DNA from 4 places in the Sporosarcina thermotolerans genome. Region 1 is predicted to be linked to each of the others. Evidence: a T-box and tRNA genes for the amino acid it is inferred to sense, from the RefSeq annotation. Region 1 holds a T-box; the other regions hold tRNA genes.
The links. A T-box is a leader RNA that pairs with one kind of tRNA and senses whether it is charged. The one in region 1 lies ahead of argS (arginine--tRNA ligase), so its partner is inferred to be a tRNA-Arg.
Positions count from the first base shown of each region.

Region 1 (3,894 bases):
GAGTTATCGAATTCTGAAATAGAATCTGATATGAAAGTTGTGAAAGTGAACGAAGGAAATGCATTAAATACTTCAGGGTCAACACAACTTGTTGTGAAAGATGCGTTTTATCAAGAATTAAAAGGTCAATTTTTGAATGATGAAAACGGTTGGCGCATTTCAAACACTTATGCCATCGATGTGCCGGATCACGATCAGCTTGTTGAGGCATCTGCCATCTTTAAGCGCATCAATGAGGAAAATGATCAACACGGATTTGATTATTATTCTCAATATGTCTCGTCCATGGAATTTAATGGACTGCTCATCTTCATTTCAGGTTTCCTTGGACTCGTGTTCCTCATTTCAACTGGCAGTATTCTATACTTCAAGCAAATGACGGAGGCGGAACAGGAGAAAAGCAGCTATACAACCTTGCGTCAATTAGGCTTCACTGTGCAAGACATCATGCGCGGCATCGTCCGAAAGCAAGTGTTCGTCTTCGGCGTTCCGTTGATAATTGGCTTACTACATTCCATCTTTGCAATCAAGGCAGCATCCTTTATGTTCATGTCGGATATTACCTTACCCGCATCCATCGCAATGGGCATCTACGCGCTCATTTATCTTATCTTCGCATTCTTGACGGTTGGGTATTATCGGAAAACGGTGAAGGCGGCGCTTTGAGAATTGGGTAAATAAGCCGAGTCGGTGATAAAGTGCTGAGAGTCGGTGATAACGCTCTGAGAGCCGGAGGTAAACACGAATAGAATACACAAAAAAGCAATCGCCAGCGAGCGATTGCTTTTTCTTACATTTCTTCAGGCGCTTTCATTCCTAACAAGCGCAGTGATTCAGATAAGACGATTGTGACGCTTTCGATGAGTGCCGAGCGATAGGGCAGATTTGCCTGATCGGTTAACACTTGAACATTCCCGTAAAATGAATTGAATGCTTGCGCGAGATCGATCGCGTATTTGGCGATGATGGACGGATCCAATTCATCAGCTGCACGTTTTACAGCGTGCGGAAATTGTTCAAGCAGCTTGATTGTTTCCCATTCATAATCATTCACTTCATTTACATTGAATGAATCGACGTCGCTAACTTTACGCAAAATCGAGTGGGCACGCGCATTGGCGTATTGGACGTAAGGACCCGTTTCGCCTTCGACCTGCAACATCGATTCCAAGTTAAATTCGATATCATGCTTCCGATGCTGTTTCAAGTCGCTGAATAAAATCGCACCAACGCCAACCGCATCAGCCACTTCGGATTGATTGGCAAGGGTAGGGTTTTTCTCTTTGATATTTTTCTGTGCAAGTTCGATTGCTTCCTTCAAAACATTCTCAAGCAAGACGATCTTTCCTTTACGCGTCGACATCTTTTTCCCGCCTTGCAAAATGAGCCCGAACGGTACGTGTTGAATGTCATTCGACCAGTTGTGCCCCATTTTTCCCAACACTTGCTTCACTTGCGTAAAGTGGAGGCTTTGTTCATTCCCAACGACGTAAATGGATTTGACGAAGTCGTAATTATTTTTTCGATCGATGGCAGCTGCCAAATCACGTGTTGCGTACAATGTCGCCCCATCTGATTTCTTAATCAAACAAGGAGGCATGCCTTCCTGAAGTTCGACGACCATGGCGCCATCGGATTCAACCAATAAGCCTTTGCTTAGAAGCTCTTCCACGACAGGCTCCATTTTGTCATTATAATATGCTTCGCCATTATACGAATCGAATGTGACTCCTAACAGATCATAAATCCGTTGGAACTCCTTCAATGACTCGGTTTTGAACCAATTCCATAAGGCAAGTGCATCCGAATCACCGTCCTCCAACGCTTTGAAGGCTGCGCGCCCCTCATCGTTTAATGAAGGATCAGTCTCTGCTTCCTTATGAAAACGGATGTACAGCTTCAGCAATGTTTCAATTGGAGCTTGACGAACGTCCGCCTCATTACCCCATATCCGATACGCTGTAAGTAGCTTCCCGAATTGTGTACCCCAATCACCGATGTAATTGATTTTCACCGGCTTGTAGCCGATCTTTTCAAGCAATAAAGCAATGGAATTCCCAATGACCGTTGAGCGCAGATGGCCCATGGAAAATGGCTTAGCAATATTTGGTGAGGACAAATCAATCGTCACGACACCATCATTGCCTTCATTGGAAGTGCCATATGTGGTCGATTGTTGCAAGATTGTTTGAAGAAGCGTATCGGCAATGACTTCCCGGTTCATGAATAGATTTACATAGCCATTTACCGCTTCGGCTTTCTGGATTAACGGATGATTGATGGAAGCAGCAATCTCCTCCGCAATGGCAACAGGCGATTTTCGTAAGACTTTTGCAAAAGGAAAACATGGCAATGCAAAATCGCCTAATTTTGCATGTGCCGGGCGTTCTAACATATGTTCCTCCAATGGAATCGGGCTGACTGTCTGTAAAGCTTGTAGAATATCCTTTTTCATATACACAAACCCCTTTTTAGATAAAATAAAAAGCCCTCGATCTCAATAAATGAGACGAAAGCTTGTTCCGCGGTACCACTCAAATTGCCCCTGATAGTATGGATAGGGGCCCCTTTCTCCTAACGGCGAGACACCGGCTTCTCCTACTTCATTCAGAAAAGCATCTACGAAGTGCGTTTCATAATTCATCTTCGCCAGGCTTCCACCAACCCCGGCTCGCTATGGAAGGAAAGAATTATTACTCTCTTCGTCTTCGATATTGTAGTTGAATGTATCAAATCGGTGGCTGGGTGTCAATGGGCGTCACGTAACTTTTGTACGAATCGTCCGTCTAATCCGTTGATGGGAGGTTTTGACATGAACTATAGGTTAACAATCTTATTAAGTGCTGCTTTATTGTTGGGAGGATGTGGAACGGATGATTCCCCGAAAAATGTCGCGGTTGAAGATAGTGTTGAATGGAAGATGTTAAAAATGGTGAGTGGGCGTGAAATCATTGCGGAATTGAAGCAAACCGCTCAAGAAACGCCTAAGCGAGACGAGGCGGCCACCATTGAAACACCACCTGAATATGAAAAGCCTACAAAAGAATTGGCGGAGGATTTGGCGGTCAAAGCAATTGAGGGACCCGCTGCAATCCAGGCGGTGGAAGAAGTTTACGGTGAAGGCGGCATTCGTGATGAAGGAGTCCTCTTTATCGAAATTCAGACAAGAGGCGCAAAGCAATCTGGCGTCTGGATCGGGTTAAAGGAGCCTGACGAACGCGTTCAACAATTGCTTGATCTATTGCAGCCAAAAGTGGATGCGGGCGAAATCCTTGCGGAACCAATCTATATTTTCCGCAGCCCCCACACGGAAAAAGAGCTCAATGATTTACAGGATGAAGTCGCGGAAGCATTGAAAGGAATCGAATCGGAACAGGGATCCTATGCGCTGTACGTCGATGTCATCAACGGCGAGATTGAAGTTTCCCATGATTTTCTCATGCCGGAGCAGCAAGAGGAGCTGCGCCAACAATTCGCAGACCACACAATCAATTTCACGCAAAATGGAAGAATGGTAGCTGCTCCCGGGGAATCAAGGATTATTGCTCCTGAACAAACTTACACAAGCACTCCACTCACGGATGGTGGATTTGTACTGTCTGTTAGTGAAGGGCAGTTCTTGGTAGCTGGTCCGAATGAAACTGCTGCGTTTTACAAATTCCCTGAAGCTGACAAGTTGAAAGTAGGCCAGCGTGTGAAAGTGGAAGCATCAGGCCGCATGATGGAATCCTATCCTTCGCAAGGGACTGCAAAATTTGTAGAAATCTTGCCGGATTATAAGCCTGTAAATGCGAAGCTTTCCGAGTCACAGGCCGTAGCAAAAGCGTTGGAGATTTCGGGTGAGAGGCTATCAAATGGCTATATCGTTATTAACGAGATTATTTTTGATGAGAA
Region 1 is NZ_JBHSRM010000002.1:330,283-334,176, reverse strand. Features, by position in the region: gene ACFPZG_RS02640 (FtsX-like permease family protein) at 1-666, shown strand, start outside; gene argS (arginine--tRNA ligase) at 791-2,461, opposite strand; T-box leader at 2,503-2,718, opposite strand; gene ACFPZG_RS02630 (DUF3221 domain-containing protein) at 2,813-3,894, shown strand, end outside.

Region 2 (3,894 bases), on a different contig from region 1:
CATTTGTTGCCATGTCTATAGCAGTTTCGAAATTAACATCAAAGAAGGAATTGAAGAAGTTCCCGATTCGTGACTATTTGGCGGCAATCAGCGTTGGGAAAACGGAAGAAGGAGTGCTTATCCTGGATCTTGACTACCCAGAAGATTCCGCGGCGGCTGTCGATATGAATGTCGTCATGACTGGTGCAGGTGAATTTGTGGAGTTACAAGGTACGGGTGAGGAAGCAACGTTCACAAGACAGGAAATGAATGATCTCGTTGAACTGGCAGAGTCTGGTATCCAGCGCCTGATTGGAATTCAAAGGGAAGTTTTAGCTGATGTCGGAACACAGATCGGTCGAAAGGAAGGCGAATAATACCATGAAAAAGATTTTGATCGCAACGAACAACAAAGGGAAGGCTAAGGATTTTGAAGCACTTTTCAATCCTTATAATATAGAAGTTCTCACTTTAAATGATTTAGAGCAGGACATTGATGTGGAAGAGACGGGTGTCACTTTTGAAGAGAATGCAATTCTTAAGGCTGAGACAGTATCCAAGCTTTTGGGAATCACAGTCATTTCGGACGACAGTGGACTTGAGATCGATAAGCTGAACGGCGCTCCAGGCGTCTATTCTGCTCGTTACGCAGGTGCAGTGAAGAGTGACGAGGCAAATATCGAAAAAGTCCTCACAGAGCTTCAGGGAGTGCCTGAGGCGAAACGTACGGCACGCTTCCGTTGTGTTCTTGCTGTCGCAGGTCCGGGTCAGGAGACTGTTACATTTTCAGGTAGCTGTGAAGGGGTTATTTTGGAAGAGAAACGAGGAACTAACGGTTTTGGTTATGATCCAATCTTTTTCAACCCGGAAATGGACCGGTCCATGGCGGAATTGTCCCCCGAGGAAAAAGGTCGTATATCACATCGTGGCGCAGCGCTAAGACAATTAGAGGAGCATTTGCCGCAGTTGTTAGACTCGATCGGTGAACAACAATGAAAATCGTTGTAATGAGCGATTCGCATGGTGATAAGGAAACGGTGTCTGCCGTTTCCGCATTGTCTGCGGATGCTAAATTCCATTGCGGAGATAGTGAGTTGTCTGCAGAAGATCCATTGCTGAGTAAAATGCATATAGTAAGAGGAAATTGTGATAGTGATTTAAGGTTTCAAAAGTCGCTTATAATTGAAATAGGCAACAAACGGATTTTAACGGTGCATGGTCACGAGCATGATTGCAAACGGACGTTATTGCCTTTATTTTATTCCGCGAAGGAACACGAGGCGGACATTGTCCTTTTTGGTCACTCCCATTTGTATGGTGCAGAACTGCAAGATGGGATCCTATTCGTTAATCCAGGAAGCACATTGCTTCCAAGGGCAGGCAAGGAGCCGACATTCGCAGAAATTGAATGGGATGATGTAGGTGGCTGCAAGGTTTCATTCAAAAATATGGATTTTGAGATAGTTGATTCGGTTGAATTAATAAATATCTAAAAAAAGCGTTGACTTTTTTTGCAAGCCTGCCTATAATAAGATTTGTCGTTGGCAAACGTTGGTTGTTAACAGCATGTCTCAGTAGCTCAGCTGGATAGAGCAATGCCCTTCTAAGGCATCGGTCGGGGGTTCGAATCCCTCCTGGGACGTTTTTAAACGCACGAAACCTTAAGAAATAGGTTTCGGGCGTTTTTTATTATAGAAGGATTTCAAATTTGGGATTTATGCGTGATTTAGCAGATTTATGAGTTTTTTAGGATGTTTATGCGTATGTCAGTTAGTTTATGAGCATTTGAAGTGATTTATGCTTGTTTAGTGCTGTGTATGCGTGTTTCGAGGATTTTATGGGCTTTGAGCAATTAATCTTATGCGATAGCTGTTTGTAACTGTCTAAAGCGGGTATGTGTTATTGAAATAAGCAAGATGACTGTAGTGCGTCCTATCCATCAATCGGATAAGGCGCTTTTTTTGATTTATGTATAATTTTTAATCTCCGGGAATAGAATGCAGAAAATATGCTTTTAGTTGCTTGCAGTTACTTGCAGTTCACTTGCAGTTAGAATAGAATGGGGTGTAAGAGGTGAAGATCATGCTAACGATGTATGAAAAAATGGCCTTCGATGAGAGAGCGGAAAAAATAACGGAACGAATATTTGAGGATAAAAGTGAAAGCATTTTATTTTTCAAAGTCTTGGTAAACTATTTAGACATGACTTCAAAAAACAAATTGGGATTGGACAAGTTGTCTGAATCTGTTCTTGAAAATTCAACAGAGATGAAAAGCTATTTCTCTAAAACCTTAAAAGTTATGGCTGATATTGCCGTACAAGCGGATGAAATTTTACCTGTATATACAACAGGGCAGCTATCTAAATTTTTCGGAGTTTCAATCACAACCATCAATAATTGGATAAATGAAGGAAAATTTATTGGAGTAGAGAGAAGCGAAAGGAATAGCCAAGCCCGAATCAGTGCGGATACCTTGTGGATGGCTAAAACAGGTAAACTTTACTCTGTAGCCCAAATCGTAAACGAATGGGAAGAAGAACAAGATGCATTAGGCAACAATAGATACGACAGCGAAGAAAAGAATTTTTTAGTCGATCAAATGGCTTTATATGAGAAAAAATACGGGGGAGATTTCGAGAGTACATTGGGAATGAAAGATGGTTTGTCTCCTGAAGAAGAGACAGATGCTGCTGCTTGGTCCTATTTTAGAAGAAAGTTTGACGCCATACGCGATGACAAATCTGCCGCCAACTAATTATTCTATATTAGAAAAGTAATTTGATGAAATAATTGAAATTCGAAATGGTGCTAATGGCTTTCCCTCCGCAACATCTTCCCATTGCATTCTCAATTATTTTTAGAACCTGTAGCCGGAGCCCCACCCGGTAGGACGCTTTCCGCAAAAGTAGCATCAGAAATAGCGAATATCTATGCACAAATCGATTCTCTATCGGGCCATATTATTTAGTTTAGCTTAATAATTAAACTGGATTCTTTAAACAAGATTGTCATAATAGAGATATTGTAATATATTTATAGAATAAGACTTTTAGGTTAGGAGAAAAGACATTAAGAAAATTTTATATTATGTTTCTATTACTGACTGCACTTGTACTAAATGCATGTAGTCAAACTGAAGAAAAAACAAGTAATTCGGCTGTACCTGAAGAAAACTCAGAATTAGGTGTTACAGATTCTGACACTACTAAATCGGAAGAAGTGGAAGAAGTTCAGTCTGTTGATTCAGATGTGTTATTTTTAGCAGATCAAAATGAGCAATTGGGTGGAGAAGCTTTTAGTGATAGTGGATTAAATGAAAAATCTCAAATTGTTGATAAAGATGGGTATACATACATTCTAACACCTTCTATAGACACGCGAAGTGAATCTGGTACTTTATACGTTTCTATATTAAAAGGTGATGAATTTATCGTTAAGGAAAAAGTTATAGATATTGAAATGCCTTCAAAAGATAGTGATGATAGGTATAGATATACAAAGACTGCTTTTTATGAAAATACACTTTTAATCGTTTCAAGAGATTCCACTAAGTACAGATCCCCTAATCAATTTATCTTTACTACTGTAACGGTTAATGAAAAAGGAGAGGCAGAAACGAAAGAAGTTAGAAGAAGCGTATCCGATGATAATAACTTGGAAGATTCATTGATTTCTGGATTAAAGGGATATTATTACTTTGAAAAAACAGATAGTAATCATGCAAATATAGTTGATAAGGATGGAAAATTATTATATAGCTTCAGCATGGATGGTACATATCCGGTGAATTCGGATGTAGTATTTCTTGACGAAGAAAATGGAAGAATCTATTTCTATGGTTCAGATGGAAATATAGCTTTCGATTTGAACCATAGCGAAATGATTTGGGATGCAAATGGCTCAGAAATGTTAT
Region 2 is NZ_JBHSRM010000014.1:18,285-22,178, forward strand. Features, by position in the region: gene rph (ribonuclease PH) at 1-356, shown strand, start outside; gene ACFPZG_RS11600 (XTP/dITP diphosphatase) at 361-975, shown strand; gene ACFPZG_RS11605 (metallophosphoesterase) at 972-1,472, shown strand; tRNA gene ACFPZG_RS11610 (tRNA-Arg) at 1,548-1,621, shown strand; gene ACFPZG_RS11615 (MerR family transcriptional regulator) at 2,071-2,736, shown strand; gene ACFPZG_RS11620 (hypothetical protein) at 3,069-3,894, shown strand, end outside.
Region 2: it encodes a tRNA-Arg, which carries the amino acid that the T-box ahead of argS (arginine--tRNA ligase) is inferred to sense. The anticodon was not compared.

Region 3 (3,894 bases), on a different contig from region 1:
GTCATTATAATCTTTCCTCGCGACACCAATCCGGTTCTCGGTGCCAGCCAACTCATCCATGAGCTGGGTGAAGTTTTGATTCGCCTTCAAATCCGGATAATTTTCCACTACAACCAATAGACGTCCTAATGCATTGGATAATTCGGTATCCGCGGCCGCCTGTTCTGCAGGTCCAGTTGCACCCGATAATTTCGCGCGCGCATCGGATATTTCTGCAATTACTTCTTTTTCATGGCTTGCGTACCCTTTCACGGTGCTTACCAAATTCGGAATTAGGTCAAGCCGGCGTTGCAATTGGTTTTCGACTTGCGCATACGACGCATCAACATCTTCCTCCAAATTTACAAATTTGTTGTAACTTGGTACAAACACAATACCAAGTATTACAAGAAGAACAATAATGATAGTAAGTGGTCCTAATAGTTTTTTCATTCATTCTCACTCCTATTCTGAATACTAACGGATACCCTTTGGGAAACACGATTCAAACTTGAGTCCGTATTCTATTTATCGTATGTCGCCCGAAAAGGTTTCAAACATTTTGGAATAAATTAAAAAACCGACTCCATATAAAGAAGTCGGTTTTCAAAGCAATACTTATTTTTTCAAGTCTTTCATGTCGCTGCGTGTGATAATATGGTCAATCAAACCATATTCTTTCGCACGTTCAGCAGTCATGAAATTATCACGATCTGTGTCTTTCGCAATAACGTCAACTGGCTGGCCAGTACGCTCGGAAAGAATCGTATTCAATTTCTCACGTAGGAAAAGAATGCGTTTTGCAGCAATTTCAATTTCAGTTGCCTGACCTTGTGCACCGCCAAGTGGTTGGTGAATCATCACTTCTGCATTAGGAAGCGCATAACGTTTTCCTTTTGTTCCTGCAGTTAATAGGAAAGATCCCATTGATGCAGCCATACCGATACAAATTGTTTGAATGTCCGGTTTGATGAATTGCATTGTGTCATAGATTGCCATACCAGCAGTAATGCTTCCGCCTGGGCTATTAATGTAAATGGAAACGTCTTTTTCAGGATCTTCCGCTTCAAGGAATAGCAATTGCGCAACAATCGAGTTGGCAACATTATCATCGATTGCGCTGCCCAACATGATAATCCGGTCTTTCAATAGACGAGAATAAATATCATAAGCACGTTCGCCCCGATTTGTTTGTTCGATGACTGTAGGTATTAGATTCATGGTATTTCCTCCTTTTAGGTGGTTCAAATTTGTCGACCTGCTGAAACCATTTGTTTCAACTGTACACCTATCATACATATTATGGTCAATTAAGGTCAAATATAACGCATTTAATTTTACTATTGCATTCTTATGGCTTTATTTGTATAATGAGTGTTGTCTGTTACCATCAGACTCTATATTTCGTCCTCGTGGTGCAATGGATAGCACGCAAGCCTCCGAAGCTTGAAATGTGGGTTCGACTCCCGCCGAGGGCATATAAGCTGTATAAAGAAGCCTGTAAACATTCATGTTTACGGCTTTTTTTTATTCAAAGCAATTTGTACTCTTGTTTACGTTTAGCTCTGGGCGCTAGATGCTCGGGTCATAATCAAATCTACTACGTAGCAAAAACCGCCATTCCGTATCTTCGTCTTATACCTGAGGCCGGCAGGATGCCGGTCATGCAGTCGTTGCCGCAGGACGCGGCGTACGTAGACTGCAAACCTTTGCTAAGTTAGTACCCTCGGCTAATGGATGTTAATTCTCTTTTTCAACAAGCAAAGCGAGTGTGCTGATTGCTTGCTCTTCATCCACACCATCCGCCATTAGCGTTACTGAAACACCTTTTGCAATCGCAAGGCTCATGACACCCATAATGCTTTTTGCATTTACTTGGCGATCGTCTTTTTTCAAAAACACGTCTGATAAAAACTTATTCGCTTCCTGGACAAATAATGCAGCTTGTCTTGCCTGCAAGCCAGTTTTCAGCTTCACTTCTACTGTTTTTTCTGCCATACTTATTCGTCTCCTTTCCTACCTCGTCTAGTTCTTAACGAAGTGCAATTCCGCCACTTCGAAGGTTTTCTGCAATCTCTTCTATTTTTCTCAATCGATGATTCACGCCGGATTTACTGACGGTTCCGCCGGTCACCATTTCACCAAGCTCTTTTAACGTTATATCCTGATGTTCAATCCGTAGCTGGGCGATTTCCTGCAAACGATCGGGTAATTGATCTAATCCAATCGTATTTTGGATAAATTTGATATTCTCGACTTGCCTTTGCGCAGCGCTGATTGTTTTATTCATATTCGCTGTTTCACAATTCACGAGTCGGTTAACGCTATTTCGCATATCCCTTATGATCCGCACATCTTCGAATTTCATCAATGAAACATGTGCGCCGACTATGCCAAGGAAGTCAGATATTTTTTCCGCTTCTTTTAAATATGCGATATAACCTTTTTTTCGTTCAATCGACTTTGCATTTAGCATCGATTTATTCATCAACTCAACCAAGGCCTCACTATGTTCCTTGTAAAACGAGAATATTTCCAAATGATACGAAGACGTCTCGGGATTATTGACTGATCCCCCAGCCAAAAATGCGCCCCTTAAATAAGACCTCTCACAGCATTCATCTTTCACCAATTCCGGTACAATCTCATTTTTGAATTGAAACGTTCCTGTTAATATATATAAGTCCTCCAATAAATGCTTAGCGCCGTCACGGATCCTACATATGTAGACGTTATTCTTTTTCAAACGCATTTTCTTGCGGACCAATAATTCAACTTTATATGGGTAAAGACGTTTTATGTTGGAATATAGCCTTCTTGCGATTGCAGCATTTTCCGTCTGAACATCCAAGCTTAATTGTTTATTCGAGAAAGAAACTGCTCCGTTCATCCTTATAAAGGCGGCTATTTCTGATTTTACACAGCAATCATCTGATTCTATATTGGTTAATTCCTTTTTTACTTCTGATGCAAAAGACATGACTGTCCCCCCTCTCTCGGCGATGATCAAGTCTCCTTGTTTACATCCTTGCCTTTCATATACTCCTTAACCCATGAAGCAACCTTATTCGCATCATGGATGATACGGCCCTCGGAAACTGTCGAAATATCTCCAAGGACGATGTTAGGCACAAGCAATTTCAAAGCTTCTATATCATTCTCAACGGGTAATTGAACTTCAGGCGATTCATTCCCCTGTAATAATGTTTCGAAATCAGTATCGTTCAACAGAACCGTATCGAGAAAAGCGCTGCCAGCGTGATCATACAGCGCTTGCACATGCTCTGATGCTGTATACTGATACGTTTCTCCTTCTTGAGTTGTCAGGTTATTGATATATACCTTTTTAGCTTTGCTTACGAGTACCGCGTCTCTTATGCCCCTTACAAGGATTGTCGGCAGGATGCTTGTGTATAGGCTTCCTGGTCCGAATATGATTAAATCCGCTTCTTCAATGGATCGTACTGTTTCAGGCAATGGTTCAACCTCTTGTGGTGAAACATATACTCTTCGTATTTTACGGCCGTATACCGGAATTTTAGATTCGCCGGTTACAATTGTGCCATCATCAAGCTCTGCATGCAAGGTGATCTTTTGATTTGCGGCAGGTAAAATTTTACCTTTAATGTTCAAAACCTGCCCCATTTTCTCAACCGCTCGTGCAAAATCACCCGTTATATCCGTCAATGCAGCAAGCATGAGATTGCCTAATGAATGCCCTCTCAAATCATCCGAAGTGGTAAACCTGTACTGGAACATTCTTTCTATTAACGGCTCTACATCCGAAAGAGCTGCCATCACTTGCCGGATATCGCCTGGAGGTGGGATGTTGTATTGATCTAACAACCTTCCTGAGCTGCCACCGTCATCCGCTACAGTTACAACTGCGGTGAGCTCAACGGGATAATTTTTCAA
Region 3 is NZ_JBHSRM010000021.1:73,139-77,032, reverse strand. Features, by position in the region: gene ACFPZG_RS16565 (LemA family protein) at 1-432, opposite strand, end outside; gene clpP (ATP-dependent Clp endopeptidase proteolytic subunit ClpP) at 598-1,200, opposite strand; tRNA gene ACFPZG_RS16555 (tRNA-Arg) at 1,386-1,457, shown strand; gene ACFPZG_RS16550 (HPr family phosphocarrier protein) at 1,720-1,977, opposite strand; gene whiA (DNA-binding protein WhiA) at 2,012-2,959, opposite strand; gene ACFPZG_RS16540 (gluconeogenesis factor YvcK family protein) at 2,986-3,894, opposite strand, start outside.
Region 3: it encodes a tRNA-Arg, which carries the amino acid that the T-box ahead of argS (arginine--tRNA ligase) is inferred to sense. The anticodon was not compared.

Region 4 (3,894 bases), on a different contig from region 1:
ACTGCAATGAAAGCAGGGGGAATGGGTGAGAACCTAACACTCGCGAACATGTTGGAAGACGAAGTTTGCATTGGCGATATTTATGAGATAGGTGAAGTCGTTATTCAAGTTTCGCAACCAAGACAACCTTGCTGGAAACCTGCGCGTAGATTTAGAAGAAAGGATCTTTCGTTACTTATTCAAGATTCGGGGAAGACCGGTTGGTATTTCCGCGTTCTTAAAGAAGGATACATCTCCGATGGGCAGAAGCCGAAATTAGTGGATCGACCGGCTCCTGAATGGACAATTGAAAATTGTAATCATGTGATGCATGTTGATAGGGAAAACAAAGAAAAAGCGGCAGCGCTTGCGGCTTGTGAATGGCTGGCAATCAGCTGGAAAAATACTTTGAATAAACGTGTCGGGGTAGGCGTGCAATCCAGTACAGATAAACGATTATATGGAGATGACGACTGAAAGGGCATCCAGCGAAATTCGCTGGACGCCCTTTCATAATGTCGGTTTATCTTTCTCGTTTTGTTTCTGCATTGTTTTCTTATAGACATTTAATACTGCATTCCTATATTCTCCAAGGGATGCAAATTCATGGGCGACTTCTTCGTACATTTCATTTCTTTTTGCGATTTGATTTCGTTTCGTAATTTCCTTTTCAACATGGTCCATATCATTTACCACCCTAACTTTCATTAATGTAGCTGATCATCTACAAATTTCCCGTATTCCGGTACTGCGATGGAATTAAAGTCGGAGACTAATTTTTCTAATCCATCCGCCAACCAATGTCCTTCTCCAGGCACACCATGCCCAGTAACTGCTATTTTGGGATTTAGTGCTTTTAATATATTTACGGATTGCTCTGAAGTTTCCCAGTCGGGGGTTAAGTATCGCGGGGGTCCGTTTACTTCCTTTTCCTGAGTGAATACTTTGTATAGCTCGTCTTGTTTTACCGTCACAAATGCATCACCAACAATCATTGCATGGTCTTCATTTCTGAACATCGAAATATGTCCTTCCGAGTGACCCGGTGTATGAATCCATTTCCAATCCGGCATAAACGGAATCGTATGATCATCCGATAGCGCATGCGCTTTTGTCCCGATGTCAATAGCTTCATTCGGGAACATGAACGACATTTTAGCTACCATTCCTCCCTCTACTGATGTGTCAGGTTTCGGATAGTTTTTTTGTCCAGTTATATATGGAAGTTCCAGTGAATGTGCATATACAGGGACATCCCAAACTTCCAATAGATCAATCAATGCACCGATATGGTCAAAATGGGCATGCGTTAAGATAATTGCCTTTGGTGGGTTGCCTTCTCCAAACCGTTTTTCTGCTTCCTTTTTAATCATCGAAGCAGATTTTGGCATTCCCGCATCAATGAGGACCCAATCATTTCCTTTGCCAGCTATACCGTAAAATACGACATTGACGATTTGAACCGTAAAGCAATATATATCAGGTGCCATTTCAAGTCCAATGCCGTTTGTAACGGATGTAAACGGTTGAAATCTTTCCGTTGATGAACTTCTTTCCATTTCCATTTTTGAATTCCTCCTGAGTGCATTCGCACTTAATATGGTTCTTTTACTAGTATCCATACCTGTTTCAAACATTTATATTGCCCTTTAAGGCCGATTTCTTTATAATAGAAAGGTACTTTATTTTTGTCTCAGTAGCTCAGGGGATAGAGCGGCAGCCTCCTAAGCTGTAGGTCGCAGGTTCGATTCCTGCCTGGGACGTAGAAGTTATAGAAGTGACCATAAACGTTGATACCAAAGCGTTTATGGTCATTATTTGTTTTTTGGTTATACTTTTTCCCAATTACCCTTTCATATGGTTTTGTTATTGTCATCGGAGCCACGCTTGCCGCAGCAACAGGAATCATCCGCTACAGGCCTGAACATGTTCATTCTTATTTATTCCGCATTTTTAGGGACCGTAATTTGAATATTGTTGGTCGAATATAATTCTGAATTGCCTCATGGAGAATATATCTTCGTGGGGCATTATTGTTGTTTCAAATTGTTGTTTCAATTGTTTAATTGGCTTTACACATGGTAGACGAATTTGACTGTTCTATAATAGAAATGTATATATATTTAAAGCTTTGTCTTTAAATAGCATGTCTTTATTACTGTGATTTTTGAAACAATTTTTCCTTTAGAAAACTGATCCATTTTTGTGTAGGAAGTGAAACGTAGCTGTCTTTTTTCCAGCCGATGCCTATTTCCCAAGTTACTTCAGGGTCAACAAGTGGTAATACATTAATCCCTTTATGTTTGACCATAATTATAGTTAGTGTACTTTGCGGTAGAATAGCAATCCCGAGATTAAATGACACAAGTTCTAAAATGAACTTCCATTGGGAAGTCGTGCAAATTATTTCAGGTTGAAAGCCCAACCTCTTGGCTTCCCACATGATCATTTGGTAAACAGAGAATTCCTCACGGAACATGATGTATTTTTCCTCTTTTAATTCATCCCACTTTATGCTCTCCTTATTTGCAAGTTGATGTCTTTCATGAACTAATAGTCGTAGGTCCCCTTTTAAGAAAGGGATGGTCTCAAATTCTTCGTTCGTGGGCAAACTCACTACAACTAAATCAAGTTCTCCCTGAAACAAGAATTCTTTTAAGTTGGCTGCACTATCTTCAACGAAGGTGATGTTAATTTCAGGATATAGTTGATAAAATTCCGTCATGATTTCCGTTAGGATTTCAGTTCCTACTGATGTAAATACCCCCATTTTTATTTGGCCTTTCACTCCACTTTTTATATCATTTAATTCCTCCTGGAAATGGAGCAAAGATCGGGACAAGTTCTCACTGTACTGATACAGAAGACGTCCAGTGTCAGTCAATTCAATTTTTCTTGTTGAACGGTTGAAAAGTTTTGAACCCAGTTCACTCTCAAGTTCTTTTACTACATTACTGATTGTGGGCTGGGAAACAAAAAGTTGCTTAGCTGCTTTTGAAAAACTGCCATGTTTAACGATTTGAGAAAAATAGTGAAGTTGTCTAAAGTCCATACGATCACCTCATTTATAAATTTGATTGATGAATGTTATTAAATATATCTATTTTTATTATAAAGTTTTTGGGTCTATACTGGGAATGCGCAAATAAATGTTGGTTTTTTTATGGGAATTCCACAAAACCCCAATAGTAGGCTGGTCGCCCTCGGCTTATCATCTGCGCTGACATATATCCATCTGGGTGATACATGATGAACCCAGTACAATCTTTCCCCATCGGATATGATTTTTAACAGCACAAAAATTAGTTAAAAAGGAGAAAACAGCATATGGGTACAATCGGTATACTAATTGCGATTGCTTTAATCGTCATTCTAGCTATGAAAGGTTTTAGCATCGTTTTCATAGCACCACTTGCTGCAATAGTTGTAATTGTTACAAATGGAATGGATTTCTTTCCTTCTTTAATAGGAAATGAAAGTTCATTTATGACAGGTTTATCTGGTTTTTTAATCAGTTTTTTTGGAGTGTTTTTATTAGGGGCAATTTTAGCACAGTATATTGAGAAAAGTGGAGCAGCACAAGCCATTGCACAAAAAGTATTATCCATAACAGGAACGAAAAAACCTTTTTCTGTATTGGTTGCAATCTTAATAATTAGTGCAATTTTAACATTCGGCGGAATTAGTTTGTTTGTCGTCTTGTTTGTTGTTATACCATTAGCGAAACCATTATTTAAAGAGTTGAATATCGCATGGAATTTAGTCGTTATTCCAATATTTATAGGTATTGGAACATTCACTATGACGATGTTGCCAGGCACACCATCCATTCAAAACGTTGTCCCAACGAATTACTTAGGGACGACACTAACGGCAGCACCGTTGATGGGGATTGTCGCATCACTAGTCGCAATC
Region 4 is NZ_JBHSRM010000014.1:281,717-285,610, forward strand. Features, by position in the region: gene ACFPZG_RS12940 (MOSC domain-containing protein) at 1-456, shown strand, start outside; gene ACFPZG_RS12945 (hypothetical protein) at 490-663, opposite strand; gene ACFPZG_RS12950 (MBL fold metallo-hydrolase) at 687-1,538, opposite strand; tRNA gene ACFPZG_RS12955 (tRNA-Arg) at 1,670-1,742, shown strand; gene ACFPZG_RS12960 (LysR family transcriptional regulator) at 2,135-3,031, opposite strand; gene ACFPZG_RS12965 (lipocalin-like domain-containing protein) at 3,141-3,254, opposite strand; gene ACFPZG_RS12970 (GntP family permease) at 3,307-3,894, shown strand, end outside.
Region 4: it encodes a tRNA-Arg, which carries the amino acid that the T-box ahead of argS (arginine--tRNA ligase) is inferred to sense. The anticodon was not compared.